Regions from separate parts of the Azospirillum sp. BE72 genome, predicted to be linked through region 1. Evidence: riboswitches for the same ligand, from Rfam matches in the RefSeq annotation. Region 1 holds a riboswitch; the other holds the start of a gene.
The links. Region 1 has a riboswitch for thiamine pyrophosphate ahead of thiO (glycine oxidase ThiO). Riboswitches for the same ligand answer to the same signal wherever they lie in the genome.
Positions count from the first base shown of each region.

Region 2: linked by a shared signal. The riboswitch ahead of J2Y49_RS15275 (long-chain fatty acid--CoA ligase) and the one ahead of thiO (glycine oxidase ThiO) in region 1 are both predicted to bind thiamine pyrophosphate.

Region 1 is NZ_JAVDTO010000012.1:200,031-203,947, forward strand. It holds gene thiS (sulfur carrier protein ThiS) at 94-303, opposite strand; gene thiO (glycine oxidase ThiO) at 300-1,481, opposite strand; TPP riboswitch at 1,473-1,572, opposite strand; gene J2Y49_RS23910 (hypothetical protein) at 1,733-3,917, opposite strand, start outside.
Region 2 is NZ_JAVDTO010000004.1:186,426-190,342, reverse strand. It holds gene J2Y49_RS15280 (acyl-CoA reductase) at 1-645, opposite strand, end outside; gene J2Y49_RS15275 (long-chain fatty acid--CoA ligase) at 660-1,763, opposite strand; TPP riboswitch at 1,867-1,999, opposite strand; gene J2Y49_RS15270 (cupin domain-containing protein) at 2,179-2,523, shown strand; gene J2Y49_RS15265 (hypothetical protein) at 2,659-3,201, shown strand; gene J2Y49_RS15260 (hypothetical protein) at 3,435-3,887, shown strand.

The DNA.
Region 1 (3,917 bases):
CTTCGCCATGCGCCCCCCTCACCCTAACCCTCTCCCCGGGGGGGAGAGGGGATTCCTCCCGTGTCGCGGGGCGGGAAAGGGAAAATGTTGAGTTCAGCCGCCTTGGATCGGGCGGACGATTTCCAGGCTGTCGCCGGGCTGGAGCGGGGTCTCAAGCCAGCGGCGGCGGGGAAGCACGGCGCCGTTCAAGGCCACGGCGACGCCGGGCGTGCCTTCGGCGATGCCGCGGGTGGCCAGAAGTTCGGCGACCGAGGCGGCGGACAGCGGTTCTTCCTGGCCGTTGACGCGGAGGAGGGCGCTCATGCGGCGGCTCCCGCCGCAACGAAGCGGTCGGCGGTGAAGGGGCGCAGCAGCGGATCGGTCTCGCCGGTCAGGACCAGACGGGCGATGCCGTCGGCGGTGACCGGGGTCAGCAGGATGCCGTTGCGGTGGTGGCCGGTGGCGTGGATCAGGCCGGGAATGCCGCTCTCCCCCAGGATCGGCGCGTCGTCGCGGCTGCCGGGGCGGAAGCCGGCCCAGGCCTCATCGATCGGCAGTTCGGCGATGCCGGGCAGGGCGCGCCACGCCCCCTCCAGCAGGGCGAACTGGCCGCCGGCGGTCAGGCGGTCGTCGAAGCCGCGCTCCTCCGTCGTGGCGCCGATCAGCAGCCGGCCGTCCAGCCGCGGGATCAGGTAGGTGCCGGGCGTCCACACCACATGGCGCAGCAGCGGCAGCCGGGCGTCCATGCGCAGGCAGACCATTTGCCCCTTGACCGGCCGCACCGGCGGCTTCGCGGCGGGCGGCAGGCCCGGCACGCCGGCCGACCAGGCCCCGGCGGCCAGAACCACCCGGTCGGCCCGGTGCAGAGTTGCAGCAACACGCACACCAACGGCGCGTCCACCCTCCACCGCCAGAGCCACCTCGCCGCACTGCTCATACAGGCGGGCGCCGGCGGCCAGGGCGGCACGCTGCAGGGCGGCTGCGACCTTGCGGTTGTCGACCTGATGGTCGCCGGCACAGAACAGCGCACCGGCAACGCCCGGCTGCAGGAATGGCTCGCGCCGCCGCACCTCGGCCCCGCCCAGCCATTCCACCGGAAGGCCGAGGTCGCGCTGGAAACCGTGCAGGAAACGGACCTTGGCGGCATCGTCAGCGTTGAGCGCGATGACCATGGTGCCTTCGGTGCGCAGGTCCACCGCCATGCCGCTTGCTGCCTCCAGGTCGCGGGCGAAGTCCGGCCACAGTGCCTGGGAGGCGCGGGTCAGCGGCAGCAGCCCGTCCTCGCCCGGTTCGGTTTCGACGCAGGCGGCCAGCATGCCGCCGGCTGCATGGGTGGCGCCGCGGCCCGCCTGTCCCCGTTCGAACAGATCGACGCGGCAGCCGGCCGACGCCAGCCTCCAGGCGATGGCAAGGCCGATGCAGCCGGCACCGATGACGGCGACGGAGGGACGGATTCCCGATTCGGGAACGGAAAATGGATACGGATCTGGCGCATGGATCATGCGGCGGCTCCCTTCGCTGGAATTACCCAGACAGGTTCGATGGGTGTGTTCTCAGCCGCGCGACCACCGCACGGCACCCCAGGCCTATGACTTGCCTTATGCCAATGTTTCGCTGGCCCCACAAGCAGAATCGGCGCCCGGCCCATCGGGTCGGACGACCGCATGCCACGGCCCTCGATGAGGACCGGCGAGGGCCGTGGCATGGCTTTGAAAGCTCCCTGGCCCCGAACCGAAGGCGCCGATCGCCGTCCTCAGATCGCCAGCGCCTTCACCCGCTCGCGCAGGGTCTGACGGGCGGCTTCCGCTTCGCCGCGGGCGGTCGTCAGGTCGCGGGCCAGCGCGTCGAGGCGGTTTTCGGCCTCCGCCATCTTCGCCAGCGTGCGCTTGTGCAGGTCGCTGCCGGCGGGCAGGGCCTTCAGGTTCTCACGCAGGCGGTCCTGGTCGGCGATGCGCTCCGCCCGGTCGCGCTCCAGCTCGGCGATGCGGCGCTCCTTCTCGGCGACGGCGGCGCGCAGGCCGGCCAGCGTGGTCAGCGCCTGACGCACCTCCGCGGGCAGTTCGGCCGCGTCGGCGCGGGCGGCGATCTGGTCGGCCGTCAGGTCGGTCAGCACGATTCGCTCCTGCCGCGGCCGTTCCAGCGTGGCGGTCAGCGTCACCGTCTTGCCGGCCGGCACCGCCAGCGGCAGGCGGTAGGCGGCGGCCGTCGCGTCGGGCTTGTTGCCCGCCGGCTCGGCAAGCTCCCAGCCGGCGCGGCGCGGATGCTCGATGATCAGGTTGCGGTCGCCGTCGGGAGCGCCGGCAACGGTGTAGGTGGTGCTCTGCCGGTCGGTCACCGACAGGGTCAGCACGCCGTCGGCGATGCTGGCGCGGGACAGCCGGCGGCTGGGCTTCTCCTCACGGTCGATGGTCACCGCCTGATCGACGGCGAAGGACAGCAGCCGGCTGTCGCCCGCCGGCAGCGTCGCCATGCGGGCATCGCCGACATAAGCGCTGGTTGCGGTAGCGGCGCCGTCGCTCTTCGAAGTGCGGTCGTAGAAGGTCAGCAGCCCCGGCGGCAGCGCGGTGTCGCCGTCGTTGCGCAGCCGCAGCGAGGCCAGCGGGTGGCGGCCATCGCTGGCGGGCTGGTAGAGCGCCACCCGCTCCACCGGCAGCGCGCGCGCGGCGATCGGCATCATCAGGGTCCCGCCGTTCGGCACGCTGACCGGCTGCGGGTAACGGAACAGCACCTGGGCGCCCTCGGCGGCACCGGTCTCGGCACTGCGGACCGCGGCGACGGCCGGCGTCCCGGCGGCGGAGCCATAGGGCGCGGTTTTCGCCAGCGGCTCGGCCATCGGAGCCGGGGCGGGAGCGGCCATGGCGGCGGCCGGCGGCGGGGCGGCGCGCGAAGACTCCGCCTGCGGACGCATCGCCGCGCGCGTATCATCCAGAGTCACCGTGCCCTCGTCGGCGCTGGGCAGCACCCGGCCGAGAACCTCCACCGGCACTTCCGGCCGCTCGACGAAATAAGGCGTGTAGAGCGCTTGGCGCAGGGTGACCGGGTTGCCCGACACCACCGTCAGGTCGACGCCGCGCCAGTCCTCGCCGCTGAGATTCTCCAGCACCGCCCAGCCCTGCAGCGCGCCCTTCCCATCCTGGGCCTTTCCATCAGAGGCCTGCCCGTTCTGTGCAGCAGCGCCGTCCGTGCCCAGGCTGAGCCGGTAGGTCGCCTTCCACAGCGGGGTCGCCGCGACATAGCCGACGCGGACCCGGCGCTCGCCCGCCGCCTGGGGATCACGGGGCGCGTTGCTGTGCACGGTCAGCCGCCGCCGTTCGCGCCGGGCATTCTCCGCCACCGCCACCAGCGCCTTGTCGATCTGGGCCTGCACCGCCGGATCGGTGAAGCGCAGCGTGTCGGCCTCCTCCAGCACCAGCTGGCGCAAGCCGTCGGCGGTCATCAGCGTCACCCTGTGCCGCGTGGCGGTGGCACCGTCATTGCCGGACAGCCGCACCGTCTCCTCGGTCACCGACATCAGCCGGCCGGTCAACTGGCGGGACCCGCCGGCCGTCACCTCCGCCCCCTGCATGGCACTCAGCAGCGCCGCGGGGGAGGTCAGGTCGCCGGGCGAGAAGGGCAACTCGCGAAAGGCGGTGTCCAGCGGCTCCGCCCCGGGCAGGCCGATGGTGCCGACGCCACCCTTGTCGTCATAGACCACGATGCTCTTGAGCACGTCGTCGACCTGATCGCGCCGCACCTCCAGCGACAGATCGGCGTCGCCGGTCACCGTCGCCTCATATTCGAAGTAACCGACACCGCCGGTGGACAGCAGGACCCGCGTCAGCGCCAGCTGCCCACTCCCCGGTCCGTTGCCCCCCGGTCCATCGGCCGTTCCGGTCGCCGCCAGGGCGCCCGGTGCCGCCATCAGCAGGGCGGTGGAGGCGAGAAGGATGGCGCGGGTC
Region 2 (3,917 bases), on a different contig from region 1:
ACAGTCGCCCAGTTTGGGGTCGATCTCCGCCAGCAATTGCGCGAACCAGCCCGCGAACAGCGGCTCGGCACTGGGCAGCTTGCCGACTGTGCCGGATTTCACCAGCAGGCCGGAGATCAGGCTCCACAGGGGCAGTCCCGGCACATTGCCCGCCCAGACATGCAGCAGCAAATCGGGGCCGAAGGCGCGGGTGAAGCCGCCCTTGGGCGCCGGCTGGAACTCGTCCAGCACCAGCGGGTTGGCGAAATCCTCCGCCAGGAAGCGGCGCAGCTCGTGGGCGCGGAAGGTCTTCAGATAGCCGGTCAGCCCCAGCCGCACCATTTCGGCGTCATAGCCGGTGACGATGGGCAGCAGCCGCTCCGCCCTGTGGCGCCATGGGTCCTCGCGGTCGAGCAGCCGCTGGATCGCCGCGTCGATCACCGCGACGATGTGTGCCGTCGGCAGCGTCTTCAGATAGCCGCGCGCCGCCGCCCGGACCGTCGCGGCGACCCGTTCCACCTGCCCGGCGTCCAGCACCGGTACCGCCACGCGCAGCGCCGCAGCGCCCGCCCCGAAGGTCAGCACACGCCGCTCCACCGCATCCGGCGGCAGGCCGGGCAGATGGCCGGCCAGTTCAATGACGGACGGATCGTCGCCGAAGGCCAAGGCTGCGCTCCCCCTCAACCGCGCGCGGCGGCGAGGAAATCCTCCACCGCCAGCGAACAGCCCTTGGCTTGCGCACCGGCGACACGGCCCAGCAGGCGGAAGCCGCCCTCCTCAAGGATGCCGGCGTCCTCGGTCAGGATCGCGGCGACGGAGTTGATGTGGGCCAGATCGTGGTGAACCAGCACGCCCATGCTACCGGGCGGCACGTCCCGGCCGGACAATGGATCGACCACGCGGCTGCGGATCCAGTGCGGGCCGGATTTCAGCGACGGGCAGACCGCGTTGCCGTCGTCATAGAACTGGGTGCTCAGCTCCGTCATGCCGTACATGTTGATGCAGCGCTGGCGCGGCACGCCGAAGAACTCGGCCAGCTGGCCGTAGAACTCGTCCGGCTCCAGTTCCCGCGACTGGCCCTTGAAGCCGCCGGTGTCGAGGATGCGGCTCCCCTCCGGCAGGGCGAAGCGGCGGCCGTCGCGTGCCATGGCGTCCATCAGATGCACGAAGCCATAGCTGGCGCCCAGCAGGGCGAAGGGCTCCCCCGACCGTTCGGCGGCGGCCAGCCGGTCATAGAGCCCGGCGATGTCGATGCCCGCCTCGCCGATCCAATGGCGGCTGTCTGGCGTGCCGCATTCCGCCCGCGCCAGTTCCAGATAATGGGCGAGCGAGGAGTTCGGCATCGCCGTCTCGGTCGGGAACAGGATGCCCATCGCCATCCGCTCCGCGCCAGCGCCAGCCCCTGCCCCCGGCATGAAGCGGCGGCGGAAGTTGAGCAGCATGGAGCGGTCGTAGACCGTCAGGGTCGTGTGGTGGATCTGGCCGCGGATGCCGCCCTTGGTGGTGCCGCTGGTCATGAAGATGCGGGCGGACTCCTCCGCCGGGCGGCAGCTGAGCGTCAGGTCCTTGAAGGCGTTGATCGGCACCGCCGGGATGTCGCGCCAGCTCTTCACCCCGCGCGGCGTCCGCCCGCGCTGCATGGCGAAGCGGCGATAGGGCTGGTTGTGCTCGAACTGGTGGGCGAAGACAGCCAGCGCCAGGGCGTCGAAGGCCTCGTCGGCCGCCGCCCCGGTTCCGATGTCGGCCTCCATAAAGGCCAGGACCTTGTCGTAGATCGCGCTCACCGCACCCTCCCCGCCCCGTTCTTCTCCAAGCGGCACCGACCGATGGAGCAACAAACGAATCCGGGACAAGCCTGTGGGGTATGGATCAGCGCGTCGGCCGCGAAGGCCTTCTCGTCCCGCATCCCTACGCCGGCATGACCCGGATCAGGTTCGAAGGGTTGCCGCGTCGCCCGGACGCGAAGGACCGGGCCGGCGGGTGTCTCAGCCTCCTGAACGAGGCTCCCCTGGGAACGGGACGGAGCCTAGAAGACCATCGCGCCGTCTGTCAACGGCGGGGATGCCGGCTTTGCGGACGGCGGAAACGGCGGCGCATTGATGATTTTCGCTCTCCGCCCTGTTGTACCGCTGCCGCCCTGTGCCGCAGCAATTCCGATATCGGCTGGGGTGGATCGGCCCTCTCTTCAAGGAGACGCAGATGACCGTTCGCAAATTCGCCGTGACGGACGTATCGCTGGAACGCACGCCCGGACAGGACGCCGATGTGTTCGTCGGGAACTTGGTCGACCAGCGCCATGGCGGACCCGTCACCATCGGCTACGGCCGCTACGAACCCAACCAGAGCATCGATGAGGCGATTGCCGTCGACGACGTGATGGTGGTGCTGGAAGGGCGGGTCTCGGTCGCCTCCGATGCCGGCACGGTCACCGCCGGGCCGGGCGAGATCGTCTACATGCCCAAGGGCTCAAAGGTCACCATCCGCTCGCACGAACAGGGCGCCCTCACCGCCTACGTCACCTATCCGCGCTGGCAGGAGGCGTAAGCGGCCCCGATCGCCGCCGATCGACAAAAGCAGGAAGAGTGTGGAGCGGCTCACATCCCGGATTCCGGGGCTTGGGTAGGGTCTGTCCATCGGCAACACGCCGCATCCCGCGGCCCCGAGACAGGAGACCAGATCATGATCCGCACCTCCCTGCTGACCGGCTTCGCTTCGCTCGCCCTGTTCGCCGCCCCGGCGATGGCCCAGAACATCTCCGACATCTCCAACACCGCGGCCGGGATCGGCAACACCGCCAACCAGAGCGCGCTGGTCATGCAGAAGTCCAAGGGCCCCTTCGCCGGTCCGAACGTCGCCACCGTCTCCAACCTCGCCGCCGGCATCGGCAACACCGCCAACCAGGACGCCTTCGTCAAACAGCGGAGCGGCGGCGTGTTCAGCGGCGGGTCGATGGCGACGGTCGGCAACACCGCCGCGGGCATCGGCAACCTTGCCGGCCAAAGGGCGACGGTGATGCAGAAGAGCGGCGGCCTGCTGAGCGGCGGCTCGGTCGCCAATGTCGGCAACACGGCGGCCGGCATCGGCAACACCGCCCTGCAGCACGGCACCGTTCTCCAGCGTTCGGGCGGGCTGGTCGGCCCCTTCAACCACAGCTCCATGCAGAACCTGTCCGCCGGAACCGGCAACTGGGCGGGCCAGAGCGCCCTCGTCAAGCAGCGCTGACCGACTTCCCTCCTCCCGGCTTCCTCCCCTGACCTCGCTCCGGCCGGTTTCCCGGCCGGAGCTTTCTTTTGTCCGGTCTCGCCCATCGGATTCCTTCGGGAAAAGCACCCGCATCTGTGGGCCAACTCACAGAACAATTTCAGGCGCTTAGCTAAGCTTTTCTCAAGAACGCCGGACAAGAACGCCGGGACGCGGAAGCCCGAAGCCTCATCCCCACCGAAGGAACTCCCGCCATGATCCGCAAAATCGCTTTCGCTACCCTCGCCGCCGCCCTGCTCGCGACACCCGCCCTGGCACAGCCCAAGACCGGTGCCGGCACCGGCATGCCCTCACTGATGTCGGTGCCCGGACTGGTCAGCACCAACGTCGCCAACGCCACCAATGTCGGCGCCGGCATCGGCAATTCGGCGCAGCAGCAGGGCACCGTCCTCCAGGGCGGCGGCGCTCCCATCCGCGGCGTCGGCCCGCTGGTCAGCACCAATGTCGGCACCGCCACCAACGTCGCCGCCGGGATCGGCAACGCGGCCGGACAGAAGCTGCTCGGCTTCCAGGGCAACGGCGTCCAGGTCGGGCTGAACTTCAGCGGCCGCGGCCCGCTGGTCAGCACCAATGTCGGGATCGGCACCAACGTCACCGCCGGCCTCGGCAACAGCGCCGCCCAGTCGCTGACCGGCCTTCGCCGCTGAGACCCCCTTTCACTCATCCTGCAGCCCGCC